DNA from 4 places in the Heyndrickxia sp. NPDC080065 genome. Region 1 is predicted to be linked to each of the others. Evidence: riboswitches for the same ligand, from Rfam matches in the RefSeq annotation. Region 1 holds a riboswitch; each other region holds the start of a gene.

Region 1 (3,582 bases):
GAAATGAACGGTGTTACCTTTACACTGAAAAAGACCTTTGAGACAGCCGAGAGTGTTACAATAAAAAATGACTCATCCAAAGTCTTCGATAATATCAAAGCATTCGTAGATGAATACAATAAATTAATAGATACAATTAATAAAAAAATTACTGAAGATCGATACAGAACATACACACCGTTAACTGATGATCAACGTGAACAGCTTTCAGATAAGCAGCAAGAGCTGTGGGAGGAAAAAGCAAGAAGTGGACTCTTAAAAGGGGATCCGATCCTTTCAAGTGTTCTTTCACAAATGAGGATGTCTATGTATCAGCCCGTTAACAATGCTGATGTTGCTTCTGCTTATAAGCAATTGGCTGCAATCGGAATCAAAACAACTTCAAACTATCTTGAGGGTGGTAAGCTTGAGATTGATGAAGCAGCTTTGAAAAAAGCAATAGAAAATGATCCGACATCGGTGGAAAATTTATTTAGAGGAACAGGAGATTCAACTGATTCAAAAGGGATCATTCAACGATTATATGATGATGTTTCTACAACGATCAATAAATTAAATGACCGTGCAGGGAAAGCTTATTCTACAAACCAACAGTTTACAATTGGAAAAAATCTTGATGATGTCGACAAGAAGATTACTTCCTTTACGGCACGTTTAAAGCAAATTGAAGACCGCTATTATCGTCAGTTTACAGCGATGGAACAAGCGATTCAAAAATCGAATAACCAAATGAACTATTTATTACAACAATTTAGTAGCGGCCAATAATTTGACAAGAAAGGAGTGGTCAAAATGGCAATGAGTAATCCATATCAAACATATCAAAATAACTCTGTAACGACTGCTTCACCAGGGGAATTAACATTAATGCTTTACAACGGTTGTTTGAAATTCACACATCTCGCGAAAACAGCCATTAAGCAAAAGAATATTGAGGAAAAAAATCAAAATATCCTAAAAGCTCAAAATATCATTCAGGAACTAATGGTTACCTTAAATATGGATCAAGAAGTTTCTAAAAATATGATGTCATTATACGATTATATCCACCGTCAATTAATCCAGGCAAATATTAATAATGACATTGCTATCCTTGAAGAGGTAGAAGGATTTGTTACGGAATTTCGTGATACATGGAAGCAAGTGATTCAATTGAATCGAAAGCAGCAATATGGTACTCAAGGTGGACAAGCATAATGACACCGATTCAAGAATGCTTTAAACTAACCGAAGAAATGATTGAAGTATTACAAGCAACTAATGAAGAAGAGCGTGATGTTACCATTGAAAAAGTTGAAAATTTTCTCGAAAGAAGAGAGAAACTGTTAGAATACATCAAACCTCCTTTTTCGGAAGAAGAACAGCTTTTGGGTGATCGCTTAGTCTTACTTGGTAAGCAATTAGATGTGCTGTTAATGAATTTAAAACAAGAAATTCAAAAGGATATGAACGGACTCAATCAAAAGAAAAAGTCACTAAATCAATATGCAAACCCTTATTCTAATCTTCAAAATGATGGATATTTTTACGATAAAAGAAAATAGAAAATACCACCTACCAGGTGGTATTTTTCGTATAATTTAAATGAATTCTAGATTAGACTTAAAAGAAGACGAATATATAAATCAGATCGCATACCAACATATGATAATCATATCTCCCAATCTCATCTTTCCTCCAATGATAATTGCCACAAATCTTTCATACTTTAATATATTGATTTTCTGCTTTACTTTGGTAAAATAGATTGATGACAAAATACCTATAACAACACGAAATGGCAAATCTATCGAAAGGTAGAGACGCAAAGCTTCAGATCTAAAGTCTTTGACTATGATGGCTGGGTTACCGAATGTATATTACGTATATTCCTAGCTGCCCTATTTTATTTAGTGCAGTTTTTTTATTGCTACTGGGAAGAAACTTGTTAGTTTCATTGTGTCGGTTAATACTTTATATCGGTGATTCTTTACACATTTGTGAAGAGTAGACATCAAACATTTGCGTTTCAATCCAATAAATAGATTATAAATAAATGAGGATATGGAGGAGTATAAAATGGTTATTGAGTCTAATATTTCACAAATAAACAATGAGTCTCATTCATGGGAAGAATATTCGGAAGTCTATTCAAAAATACGTTTGAGTCAAAATCAGGTAAAGAGAATATTGAATCAAAGTTTACAACCTTTAAAATATGTAAACATAGAGATTAACAACAACGAAAAACTTGAATTGAAAAAGGAACAAATTGTGGAGTTACTCTTGATTAACTTAAAAAGAAATGAAGTAGTTGAACTAATACATATGCTACAATTGATACTTGGTAGAAAATCAGAAATCTCTTCTTATATAAAATATATACTAATAGGAATATTGAGCAATAATAACTACGACTGCTGATATAAGGCTTCTTATTATCTCCTTTATTAGATATTTTCCAAATACCTCATATGATTTTTCGCACCTAAACATGACAGCTAGGGGAACATAATAGTTGTAAAATTCTTTAAAGATTTCAAATCTCCCTACCGATATAAAGAATAGTTAATATAAGGAAGGGAGATTTACTGATGATTAAGCACCTTGGAGGACAAGTGCAGCCCGTATCAACTATTACTAACTCGGTTCGTAGAGAAACTAACGGTATGAATACAACAGAATCGTTTCAATCACAGCAACAACAAAATACTATTAGAGAAACGGTATCAAAAGATAAGTTAGAAAAAATCGTAGACAGTATGAATGATTTCGTTTCTGCATCAAATACCCATTTAAAATTCGAGTTTCATGATAAATTAAATGAGTATTACGTAACTGTCATTGACGATATAACACAAGAAGTGGTCAAAGAAATTCCTTCAAAAAAAATGCTTGATATGTATGCAGCAATGACTGAATTTCTAGGAGTTATGGTTGACAGAAAGATTTAAAATTTATTATTTAAAGAAATGATAAGGCTTTCTTAAAACATATTATGTTTCTAATTCGTCACTCTAAAAATTATTAAAAGAGGTATTCCAATAGCGAATACCTCTTTTTTTGCTATTTAAAATTAATAATATGGGTAAGGATACCCATAGTAAGGATAAGGGTAAGGATATCCACCATAAAATCCAGGTGCTAATAATGCGGATGTCGCTAAGCCTCCCAGAAATCCTCCAAAGAAAGGACCTCCAAAGAATGGTCTTCCAAAACCGAATGGCCTACCAAAGCCAAATGGTCTTCCAAAACCGAATGGCCTGCCAAAGCCGAATGGTCTTCCGAATCCAAACGGTCGGCCAAATCCAAATTGTCTTGTTTCGTCGAGAGTTATCGGTTCACGGACACTCCAGTCTGGTACTTGATAATATTCAGGGTTCATTCTTTCTCCTCCTCAATTTTTTTATAAACGTTTTCCCTAAAGATTATGAAAAAAGCTGATAGGGCGCTTGGGTTGTTGTCACAATTAATAAAAAAATACAGAAATATTATCATGGTTGTGCTATAATTTTCTCAAAATTAGGACAATAACAGGGGGATATCATGGAAAAAACTATAGAAAGACAATTCTCTACAGGGGTAATAGAACAGATACGAAAT
Region 2 (3,582 bases), on a different contig from region 1:
CAAAAGAAGGAATTGAAGAAACCATTAAAAATAAAGACTTAAATGTTGAATTACTCATGTTTTTTGCAGCAATTGGTTCAGCTATTATCGGCTATTGGACAGAAGGTGCAATGCTGATTTTTATCTTCGCACTCAGTGGCGCTTTAGAAACCTATACAATGAATAAAAGTCAAAAAGAAATTTCTTCTTTATTAGAAATACAGCCTGAAACAGCTCTTCGCGTTAAAGATGGCCGTGAGGAAGTTGTTCATGTATCTGTGCTAGATGTAGGCGATTTTATTCTAGTCAAACCAGGTGAACGCGTTCCGGCTGATGGGAAAATTGCTCAAGGAATGACGACGATTGATGAATCCACCATCTCGGGTGAATCCATTCCGGTTTCAAAAGGAAGCGGTGCAGAAGTATTTGCAGGTACGATCAACTTAAACGGATCTGTTACAGTTGAAGTAACAAAACCTGCGAGTGAAACAGTTTTTCAAAAAATTATTCAACTTGTTCAGTCTGCACAAAGTGAAAAGTCACCTTCACAGCTTTTTATCGAACGTTTTGAGGGAGCATATGTTAAAATCGTACTCCTTGTAGTTGTATTAATGATGTTTATCCCGCATTTTCTTTTAGATTGGAGCTGGAATACAACTTTTTATCGGGCAATGATTTTATTAGTAGTAGCTTCTCCATGTGCACTTGTTGCATCTATTATGCCAGCAACTTTATCAGCTATTTCAAATGGTGCTAGAAAAGGGATTTTATTCAAAGGCGGAGTTCATTTAGAGAGCTTGAGTCATGTTAAAGCCATTGCTTTCGATAAAACAGGTACATTAACAAAAGGAAAACCTGAAGTAACAGATATTGTGGTCCGTCCTGATTTAAATGAACATGATCTATTACGTCTTGTTGCATCTATTGAAAATCATTCGAATCATCCGTTAGCCAATGCGATCGTCCAATATTGGAGGGCTAAAAATCAAGAGGTGCTCATGCAGCCTGATCAAATAGAAGATGTACCAGGATGGGGATTAAAGGCTCGGTTAAATGATCAAGAATGGTTGATTGGTAAAAAAGATTTTGTTGGAATCAATGAAGCACTAGTATTTGAAGACAGTGTTTCGACAAAGCTAGAAAATGAAGGAAAGACAGTCGTTTATGTAAAGGATTCATCTGGTATAGCAGCAGTTATCGGCCTTCAAGATGTTGTGCGTAAAGAAACTAAAAACGCATTATTAGCATTAAAAAATGAAGGGATATGTACTATTATGCTTACAGGGGATAGTGAAAATACAGCAAAAAACATTGCTGCACAATCCAACATTGATGAATACATTGCAGAATGTTTACCTGAAACAAAAGTATCATCATTGAAAAAGGTTAAAGAACGATACGGAAATGTAGCTATGGTTGGAGATGGTGTAAATGATGCACCTGCCCTTGCGACAGCAAATGTCGGCATTGCGATGGGAGAAGGCAGTGATGTCGCAATGGAAACCGCCGATGTTGTTCTAATGAAAAATGATCTTTCACGAATTGCGGAAGCCATCCGTCTTTCTCGGAAGATGAATCGAATAATTAAACAAAATATCATCTTTTCCTTAACAGTCATCATGATCTTAATTGCATCTAACTTCCTTGAATTTCTCAATCTTCCACTAGGAGTTGTTGGTCATGAGGGAAGTACGATTTTGGTCATATTAAATAGTTTAAGATGTCTTGGTGGGGGAAAACGATAAAGTAGTGTCAGAGTAGACGATCTTTAGGTGAATCGCTTCAATTAAAACAGGAACCGTATTTGGCGGTTCCTGTTTTTCAATTCGGTATTATACATTTCATATTTATTAAATTTATGCGAAATTTTGTCGAAGATTGTTGAAATACATGAATATTGGATATAAAATGAAAGTTAGCAAAAAATAATACATAAATTCTACGATAATAGCAAACTCTACGAAAGTTGAGGACGCAAAGCTACGGGTCTAAGGTTCTTATGAATGACGATCGCCGAGCCGCCGAATAGTCATTGTTATAATATTTAAATTGACTATTTCTTTTTTAGAGATAGTTTTTTTACTTTTAAAAAGGGTTATACTAGTCGGCAAGTACTTTCTGTATATCACACATCAACCTATTTTAAGGATAGGAGGCTTACTATGGAAAAGAAAAGGATTGAATTTAATCCAAAAGAGGATTACTCGAATGTTCGTATAAGTTTAAATCAAATAAAAGGTCTGTTAAATACATATATTCGGCCAGTAAAAGGGTTGAAAATTAAAACAAATGATGGTGATAGATTCGAAGTGAATAATGAAACACTGATCAATCATTTGCTGGTAAATTTAAATCGAAATCAATTACTTGAGCTACTTCATATGCTTCAAATTATTAGTAATAGAAAGTCGAATATCCAACATTACTTAGAATATATTTTACAAGGAATTTCTATTGGGGATACTAGAAAATTTTAGGTAGAGGATTGGCCTTAAACTCATTAGAGATGATTTTCGCAAAGAACCCGATAATTAATATATAGTTATTATTGAATGATTAAGAAATGTATTAGATATATAATTAAAAAAATCCCTGCTATTAGCAGGGATTTACATATTTTTATATCCATCTACAACAAGATCTAACTTTCCGGTCTCAGGATCTATCACTAAACCGTGAACAGGAATATCTTTTGCCATTAATGGATGGTGTTTAATCATATCTACACTATGTTGAACACTATCTTCCACACGATCAAATCCCTCAAACCATTGATTTAAATCAATTCCAGAATATTTAATTGTCTCCAGTGTTTTTTCGTCAATTCCTCTTTGTTTAATCTTTTCTAAGACAGACTCGCTATTAATTGAACTCATTCCACAATCATGATGTCCAATGACTAATACCTCATCGGCTTGAAGCTCATAAACTGCAACAAGCAGGCTGCGCATGATACTTCCAAATGGATGAGAAACGATTGCCCCAGCATTTTTAACGATTTTAACATCTCCATTTTTTGTATTTGTTGCCTTATGTAGAAGTTCAACAAGTCTTGTATCCATACAAGTGAAAATCACTAATCGTTTATCAGGAAATTTAGTCGTTGAAAAATCCTCATACATCTTTTGAGAGACAAACTCTTCATTATAACTTAGTATATCGTTTAATAATGCCATTTTTATCCACCTCTAGTAGTATGCTTTTCAAGTAGATGATACTAACCATTTTATAAAATCATCTCTAATACATATTTTAACTTATTAATGATTCATTGAAAAATAAATTAGGCGATTTTATTATTTTTATTTGTTTGATTGCACATTTATCTATTCCGTGCTAAAGTTAATTCATAGTTAATTTATAGGAAATGGGGGAATTAAGTTTGGGCAGAGAATTCAACGAACTTTTTGATCAGTGGTCCCATTCTTATGACAATACAGTTTCCGGGAAAGATCCGGAATATGAAGAAGTTTTTTTACATTATGATGAAATCCTTTCAAAAGTAGCAGACTCCTCAATGGGTACTGTTGTGGAATTTGGAGTCGGTACTGGGAATTTAACAAATAAATTGATGAAGAGAAGATTAACGGTTTTTGGCATGGA
Region 3 (3,582 bases), on a different contig from region 1:
ACCCTGGTGAAGTGTAGAAAGAGATGATATGCTCTAAGCCTTCACAATCATAGCCTGTTTCTTCCTCTAACTCTCTCCTTGCCGTTAATTCCGGTTCTTCTCCTGGCTCTAATTTTCCAGCAGGAATTTCAACAAGGGCACGATCCATTGGCTTTCGGTATTGTTCAACCAAAATGATTTTGTTTTCAGAAGTTAAAGCCAAAACAGCCACAGCTCCTGGATGCTTCACAATCTCCCTCTTTGATGTTTTCCCATCCGGTAATTCCACATCATCCACTTGTAATCGAATCACTTTACCATCAAAAATTTTTTCAGTACTTAATGTTTTTTCAGTAAATTTATGCATCTATTTTTGCTCCTTCGAGTTCTATTCTTAGGCATTATTCATACATTTTAACACAAATAGAAAAGCGGAGGCTAGGAGCCGTAGCTAGACAAAGAAAAGCGGAGACGACTGTGCAAAATTCGGACTAGCTCCGAAATTAATTTAGGAGATGATGAGAATGAAAATTTATATTCATCAAAAAGGAATGATTTTATGCGGAAAAGCCTGGGAAATTAGAGAAACGCTTAAATTCTATTCGAAAAAATATAAATATGTTAATGATTGGATTAAAGGAACAGACCAATAGCAAATGGTAGATTTGACTGAATATTTCCGTTAAAATTAGAAATATCATATAATGAAAGGTCGAAATCTTTATGAAAAAAAATCAATTAGGAACCTCAGATTTATTCGTTTCTAAATTAGGTCTTGGGTGTATGTCACTCGGTACCGACGAAATAAAGGCGAAGGAGATAATTAAAGCTGCACTTGCAGAAGGAATTAATTATTTTGATACAGCCGATCTATATGATTTTGGAGTAAATGAAGAAATAGTTGGAAAATCTTTAAAGTCTGTGCGTGATCAAGTGATTATTGCGAGTAAGGTAGGTAATCGTTGGAATAGTGAAAAAACAAGCTGGAATTGGGATCCTTCGAAAACTTATATAAAAGAAGCGGTAAAAGATAGCCTTCATCGCCTGCAAACCGATTATATTGATTTATATCAATTACACGGTGGAACTATCCAAGATACTATTGATGAAACAATCGAAGCTTTCGAAGAATTAAAGAATGAAGGCCTAATCAGATACTATGGAATTTCTTCAATCCGTCCCAATGTAATTCGTGAATACATTCAAAAATCCAATATTATTAGTGTTATGCTCCAATATAGCTTATTGGACCGTCGTGCAGAGGAAAACGTTCTTCCTCTATTAAAAGAAAATAGCATTAGTGCTGTAACAAGAGGACCATTAGCCAAAGGTATTCTTAGCGGTAAAATACTTGAGAAAGCTATGAACAAGGGCTATATGGATTATACTTTTGAAGAGTTAAATGAATTAGTCAAAAATATTCAATCAAAGCTATTAAAGAATAATCGTACAATGACTGAATTTGCAATCCAATATAATCTAAGCCATGAATCCGTTGCTTCGGTTATTGCAGGTGCAAGTTCTGTAAATCAAGTTAAAGAAAATGCAAATGCTGTCCGCGCCAATCCATTATCGGAGGAAGAACGTAATATTCTGTTAGCACTCACGAAGCAAACATACTATATTGAGCATAGATAAAAAACACAGGTTTCTTGTGTTTTTTATCTATGCTTTGTTAAACAATATTGTAGTTTCTAATACTACCTGTAGGGTATGCGTTCAGCATGTTTTATTACTTATAGAAATCGCTTTACACATACAATAAAGCTGGTTTTTTCAACTATAACCATTAACAAAACCTTATATCAAAAGACTAAAATCATAAATTATCAGAATAATCTTAAAAACTTTTCAACATTTTCATCTCTTTTTCTACAAATACTCCTTATTTCCTAATTTATTTTCAGACCATAATGTTTTGATTTGCCTATAAAACAATGAAAAAATCGATATATACCGACAAAATCAGTGGTAAATACTGTTATATATATATATTCCTACTTTTATTTGGGTTCTTTCTATCATTTATCGACATCGACAAATTATACGAGCCTAGTACTTTTGAATCTTATATACTCATTGTAAGAGTTAGACAATTAGTATATCAAAAGTATCATTATTTACAGATAAGGGCAAACCTATTGAAAAATAGGGACGCAAAGTCTCAGGTCTAAGGTTTACGACTATGATAGCTGGACTACCTGGAATACCATCTGTATTTTAGGAGGTAAACATGGAAAATCAATTCACTGTCAATGAAAAAAATTTGGATCAAGATTGGGTTGACTTAATTCTAGCCGCTTTAGATATGGGCATAAGTGTTCAAGAAATTAAAGATTTTTTTCAGAAAATAAAATAGGAACAAAAATATTGTAAATAAAAATTTTTTATAATTCCCCAATTTTCTTAATAATATACATACTATTTTACAAATTTGCTATTAACCAATAAGTATAGCAACTATCATTTCATTTTTATTACAATTATTTTTTGTTCTATATATGAAAAAAATCCTTCGTTATATGTTATAATAATACGAAGGAAGGTGAAAAAATATATGATTGGCCAGCGTATAAAAAACTTTCGTCTACAAAAGCAATTATCTTTATCAGAACTTGCAGATAGAGCTGGAGTAGCAAAATCATATTTAAGCTCGATTGAGCGAAATTTACAATCCAATCCTTCTGTTCAATTTCTTGAAAAAATTGCAGCGGTTTTAAATGTTTCAGTTAACTCACTTTTACATGACGAAATAGATGAAAACGATGCAGTTGAACTTGACTCAGAGTGGGAAAATCTTGTTAAAGAAGCGATGAATTCTGGCGTTTCAAAAGAAGAGTTTCGCGAATTTTTGGAATTTAATAAGTGGAAATTAAACAAACAATAAAAGCGTTTATGATGATACTTCATCAAAGACGCTTTTTCATTTATATTGCTAGAATCCAATGTATATGTAATAGAAAAACTAATAAATAGATCCATATTGCTATTAATGTAGTCTGCTTTATCATTTTTCTACTTTGAATTTTTCGAGTATAGATAAGTATATATATTAAAGAGGGAAAAAGATATTTTTATTCCTAAAAATAATATTGGGTGGATATTATAAAAATATCTCATTAGTGGATTTGCTTCTTCTATCCATCCGCTTCTTAATCCAATGAATGAAATAAAAGCATCAAAAACGTTTAATAATGCCAAAAGGTGAAAGGCAAAAGTCAATTCTTAGTTCCCCCATTTCACATTTGGATGTTTTTCTTTTTTAAGCGAATGGTGATCAATATTGTAATGATTAGGATATAGGCTCCATAAATAGAAAAAGAAAGGAGTTTATTATCCTCAAATAAACTACCTGCAAATGTGAAAATCATTACTCCCGGAATTTTACCTACAATTGTAGCAATAAAGAATATATACCATCTAACCATACTGACTCCACATAAAACATTAAGTATGGGAGCCGGAATGACGGGAGCTAAACGAACAAGCAAAATCCCTAGAAATGCATTTTTTTCAAAAATACTTTCGTACTCTTTAGTTTTAGGATATTTCTTAAGCATTGTTTGGACCCAACGTTGAAATCCATAGCGAGCCATGAAAAAC
Region 4 (3,582 bases), on a different contig from region 1:
CTTTTTCCGGTCCGCCATGTCGCTTAAGATCTGCTTGTCCGTCCCCTCCAAGATTTGTTTTCCCTGCCCAAATCTTTCCTTTAACTGAATATTTTACAATTCCAGTGGTCCACTCACGATCCATTGGATGTTTTTGCATCTTTATTTCCGAATGTTTGTGGCTTTCCTACCATTATTTTATCTATCACAGGTTGACTCACCGATATCAAACTCCTTTTTAAAATTAATTTTGATTCATATTTCCGCTTCTCATAATTTTGAGATGGTAATGCATAAACTCAAATATTTAAACCATTTTCCACCATAAATTTTATCTATTAGAAATATATAATAAATTAGTATATAATTATAGTTAAAACCTATCATTATAAATATAAATACTTGGGAGGAAATTCGATGGAACTAAAACAATTGGAATACTTTATCGTATTATGTCAAGAGCTGCATTTTACACGTGCGGCGGAGAAACTAGGTATTGCCCAACCTTCTCTTAGTCAACAAATTGGCTTGTTAGAACATGAAGTAGGGATGCCTTTATTTGATCGTATTGGCAAAAAAAATATACTTACTGATGCAGGTAAAACATTGCTCCATCACAGCTACAATGTTTTTCATGAAATTTCTCAGGCACGTGCTGCAATTAGCGAGCTTCAGGGATTAGAGAGGGGCACGCTCAAAATAGGCTCCCTACTCACAGTTGTTAATTATTTGCTTTCCCCAACAGTTATCGGGTTTCACAATGCTTATCCCAATGTAGAACTTTCTGTACAAGGGTTACGAACTGGAGATATTTACAAAGGACTATTACAAAATGAATTGGATTTGGGTATCGTTTTTTTACCGTTGGAACATGAAGACCTAGAAGCTATTCCGCTCTATAAAGAAGATCTTGTTTTTGCTGCACCTATAGATCACATCATTGCAAAAGAGGCGTGTGTATCACTTCAAGTTTTAAAAGAGACACCATCTATTTTATTACCTGAAACCTATTTTCTACGACAAGTTGTTAACGAACAGTGTCGCTTAATGAATTTCGCACCCAAACCAGTACTTGAAATGACGACGATGGAATCTATCATTCAAATGGTAAGCAAAGGCGTCGGTGTTACGATACTACCAAAAGCTTACTTAGATTATATTGATAATATTCATATTAAAACGATTCCTATTCAAGATCCGGTAATCACCACACAGATTGGCATTGCCTATCGAAAGAACAAACATTTATGTGCTGCTAGTCGTGTTTTTATGGACCAATTGATTAAAACAATTAAAGATGAACGCTTTAACTAGAGTTTTATCAGGAATAATCTTTATGCTTTTCAATACTTTTTCAGTACAACTTCAATGAGGTCAACAGCTTGGTCAATTTCTGGATAATAATAACGGAATCTCATATTCCGTAATTTCCATTCGCCGAAAAACCGTTTTTAATACCGAGTCTTGTTTTGGGGTGCAGTTTCGGGCAGCTACCAAATGCAAAGTTCTTGTAAGCTTCGGAATGTTGGAGAGTTCGGATTGTAAATATTCCACACGTAGCTTCCATTACTATACGACATAAGCCAAGTTTCTACTTTCTCATAAGAGATTAGTTGTGCAGTTTGCAGATCAACCTCTGCTTCTGAACATAGCTCACGCTCCGTTTCTTTTCGAGCCATTGGTATCGTCTCCCTACAAGTGATATTAAGGAGTGGCCTCGTCTAAATTAGTCAATAACAACCTTTTTCGAATAATTAAATGTCGTTTTTTAATCTCCCTCCTTCGGCACTAGGATATTACTCCTACTCCCCACACTCCTTCATTGTACCTATAATCTTTGAAACAGGGAGGATGATCTTTTTCTCACACCCCTTGCTTATTCTGTGTCGAAGTAGCTCGAATCTAATTTTAAATGCCGTAAATCTCCTTTGCTTTGCCTTTTGAGCAGCTTCTCGAATTGTGTGTGCCTCTAATTTACGGATAATATTCCGTACAAGAGATTTCATCGTATTCGATGAAACACCAAGCAATTCTCTGATGGCAGGTTGACTATACCCCCAACCTATAAAGGTAAGAATGTCCTTTTCAGTCGGGGTCAGCATACAAAGCCACTCTTTGTGTTTTATATGTCTAATCTCATTACGAAGGATTGTTGCAGCATCCGAATGAAGGGAAGAATCCCCATGAAATGCTTCTCTGAGGGCACTTATTATGTCTAAATAGTTACTCTTTCTGATGAAATTTATCGTTCCTGCTGAAACTACATCAATGATAATCTCCCGATCATCTAGTGATGACAGGACAATAATCGGTAACTCTTTTTTATGGAGTATTTCTGTTATGGTGTCTAATCCTTCGTGCTGAGTTGAGTTTAAAATGACACCCAAAACCATTACGTCTATCTGTAATTGCATACTCGCTTGAATCGCTGTTTCTTTTGTTGAAACAATTCCCGATACTATCATATACGGTTCAGAATTGATTAACGAGCGAGACGTTGTTGCCAATCGTGGTCACTGCCAGCCAGTAATACTTTTGTGCTCCGTCTCTATCTGAGAATCAATTCTTTAATCTCTTCTGAATAATTCTCCAATCTATCCATAAATAATAACCTCTTTTCCACTTTAAAAACAGAAACAGACACAGCCCCCTCCGAGCTGCATCTGTTTCTCAACATCGTGTATTTCGAGAGGGGAACCCGGCGATCATTGCATTAAGCAGAAGACCCGTGGTTTTGCGTCCCAGTCTTTCGATCTGGTTTACCATTATCCTTCAAGGTAGATATAACATAGAGCAAGTTCGCTAACATATTAAATGTGCCGAAAGCTGCACCTATGCCAATCAGATGACTAAAATAGAGCAATCTCAAATATCATCATCAACAAAGAAAACGTCAGGAAATAAAGAGAAAGTCGAAAGTTGTTTGAAGCCCATCTCGCTTCATTTTTTGTAATCAACCCATGTAGACATGCGATCAACCAAATTATTAACAGCGCACCAGAAACGATCAAATATCCTACACCAACGTAGTTATAATCAAATAACAAATAATTAACGAAAAATAAGCTCACAACATACGGTAGCATCTGTATTTTTGTGCGATATACACCTTTTATAACGGGAAGTAGTGGATACCCTGCTGCTCGGTATTCTTCTTTTTTTAAAATCCCAAGTGACCAAAAATGCGGTGGCTGCCATAAAAAAAGAAACAAGAATAAAAGCCATGCGCCGAGTTCCAGCTCATTTGAAAAACCGCAGTATCCGATCATTGGCGGCATAGATCCGGAAATACCTCCGATTGAAGTACTCCAGGTTGATGTCGGTTTAAGCCAAGCCGTATAGATCACTACGTAAACAAAAAGTCCAATGAAGCCTAAGGCTGCGCTTAATGGATTAACGAAAATATACAAAGTAGCCAATCCAACGAACCCCGTTATAATCCCAGCTATCAATACATTCCGAGGTTTCAATCGCCTGCTCGGTAACGGGCGAACACGAGTCCGTTCCATTTTTAAATCTCGTACACGATCCAAGAAGTTATTTAACATCGAAGCAGCCGCAACAACTAATGTTGTTCCAAACAGAATGAATATCAAAGTTAAA

Evidence for each region. Region 1 has a riboswitch for cyclic di-GMP ahead of ACQKP0_RS20605 (hypothetical protein). Riboswitches for the same ligand answer to the same signal wherever they lie in the genome.
Region 2: another riboswitch for cyclic di-GMP. It lies ahead of ACQKP0_RS00865 (hypothetical protein); the one in region 1 lies ahead of ACQKP0_RS20605 (hypothetical protein).
Region 3: another riboswitch for cyclic di-GMP. It lies ahead of ACQKP0_RS07565 (anti-repressor SinI family protein); the one in region 1 lies ahead of ACQKP0_RS20605 (hypothetical protein).
Region 4: another riboswitch for cyclic di-GMP. It lies ahead of ACQKP0_RS22185 (response regulator); the one in region 1 lies ahead of ACQKP0_RS20605 (hypothetical protein).

The regions. Positions count from the first base shown of each region.
Region 1 covers NZ_JBNNWS010000019.1:29,985-33,566, forward strand. Annotated here, with positions in the region: gene fliD (flagellar filament capping protein FliD) at 1-768, shown strand, start outside; gene fliS (flagellar export chaperone FliS) at 793-1,197, shown strand; gene ACQKP0_RS20600 (flagellar protein FliT) at 1,197-1,544, shown strand; cyclic di-GMP riboswitch class I at 1,770-1,853, shown strand; gene ACQKP0_RS20605 (hypothetical protein) at 2,059-2,403, shown strand; gene flaG (flagellar protein FlaG) at 2,574-2,933, shown strand; gene ACQKP0_RS20615 (hypothetical protein) at 3,056-3,364, opposite strand; gene ACQKP0_RS20620 (phosphotransferase enzyme family protein) at 3,526-3,582, shown strand, end outside.
Region 2 covers NZ_JBNNWS010000001.1:177,252-180,833, reverse strand. Annotated here, with positions in the region: gene ACQKP0_RS00870 (heavy metal translocating P-type ATPase) at 1-1,724, shown strand, start outside; cyclic di-GMP riboswitch class I at 1,919-2,005, shown strand; gene ACQKP0_RS00865 (hypothetical protein) at 2,142-2,456, shown strand; gene ACQKP0_RS00860 (beta-class carbonic anhydrase) at 2,589-3,155, opposite strand; gene ACQKP0_RS00855 (class I SAM-dependent DNA methyltransferase) at 3,362-3,582, shown strand, end outside.
Region 3 covers NZ_JBNNWS010000005.1:182,744-186,325, forward strand. Annotated here, with positions in the region: gene ACQKP0_RS07550 (NUDIX hydrolase) at 1-346, opposite strand, end outside; gene mciZ (Z-ring formation inhibitor MciZ) at 504-632, shown strand; gene ACQKP0_RS07560 (aldo/keto reductase) at 703-1,617, shown strand; cyclic di-GMP riboswitch class I at 2,101-2,184, shown strand; gene ACQKP0_RS07565 (anti-repressor SinI family protein) at 2,213-2,338, shown strand; gene ACQKP0_RS07570 (helix-turn-helix domain-containing protein) at 2,537-2,866, shown strand; gene ACQKP0_RS07575 (DUF5658 family protein) at 2,995-3,201, opposite strand; gene ACQKP0_RS07580 (TVP38/TMEM64 family protein) at 3,219-3,582, opposite strand, start outside.
Region 4 covers NZ_JBNNWS010000023.1:50,261-53,842, reverse strand. Annotated here, with positions in the region: gene ACQKP0_RS22200 (MOSC domain-containing protein) at 1-139, opposite strand, end outside; gene ACQKP0_RS22195 (LysR family transcriptional regulator) at 397-1,293, shown strand; gene ACQKP0_RS22190 (hypothetical protein) at 1,470-1,658, opposite strand; gene ACQKP0_RS22185 (response regulator) at 1,782-2,486, opposite strand; cyclic di-GMP riboswitch class I at 2,669-2,753, opposite strand; gene cyoE (heme o synthase) at 2,829-3,582, opposite strand, start outside.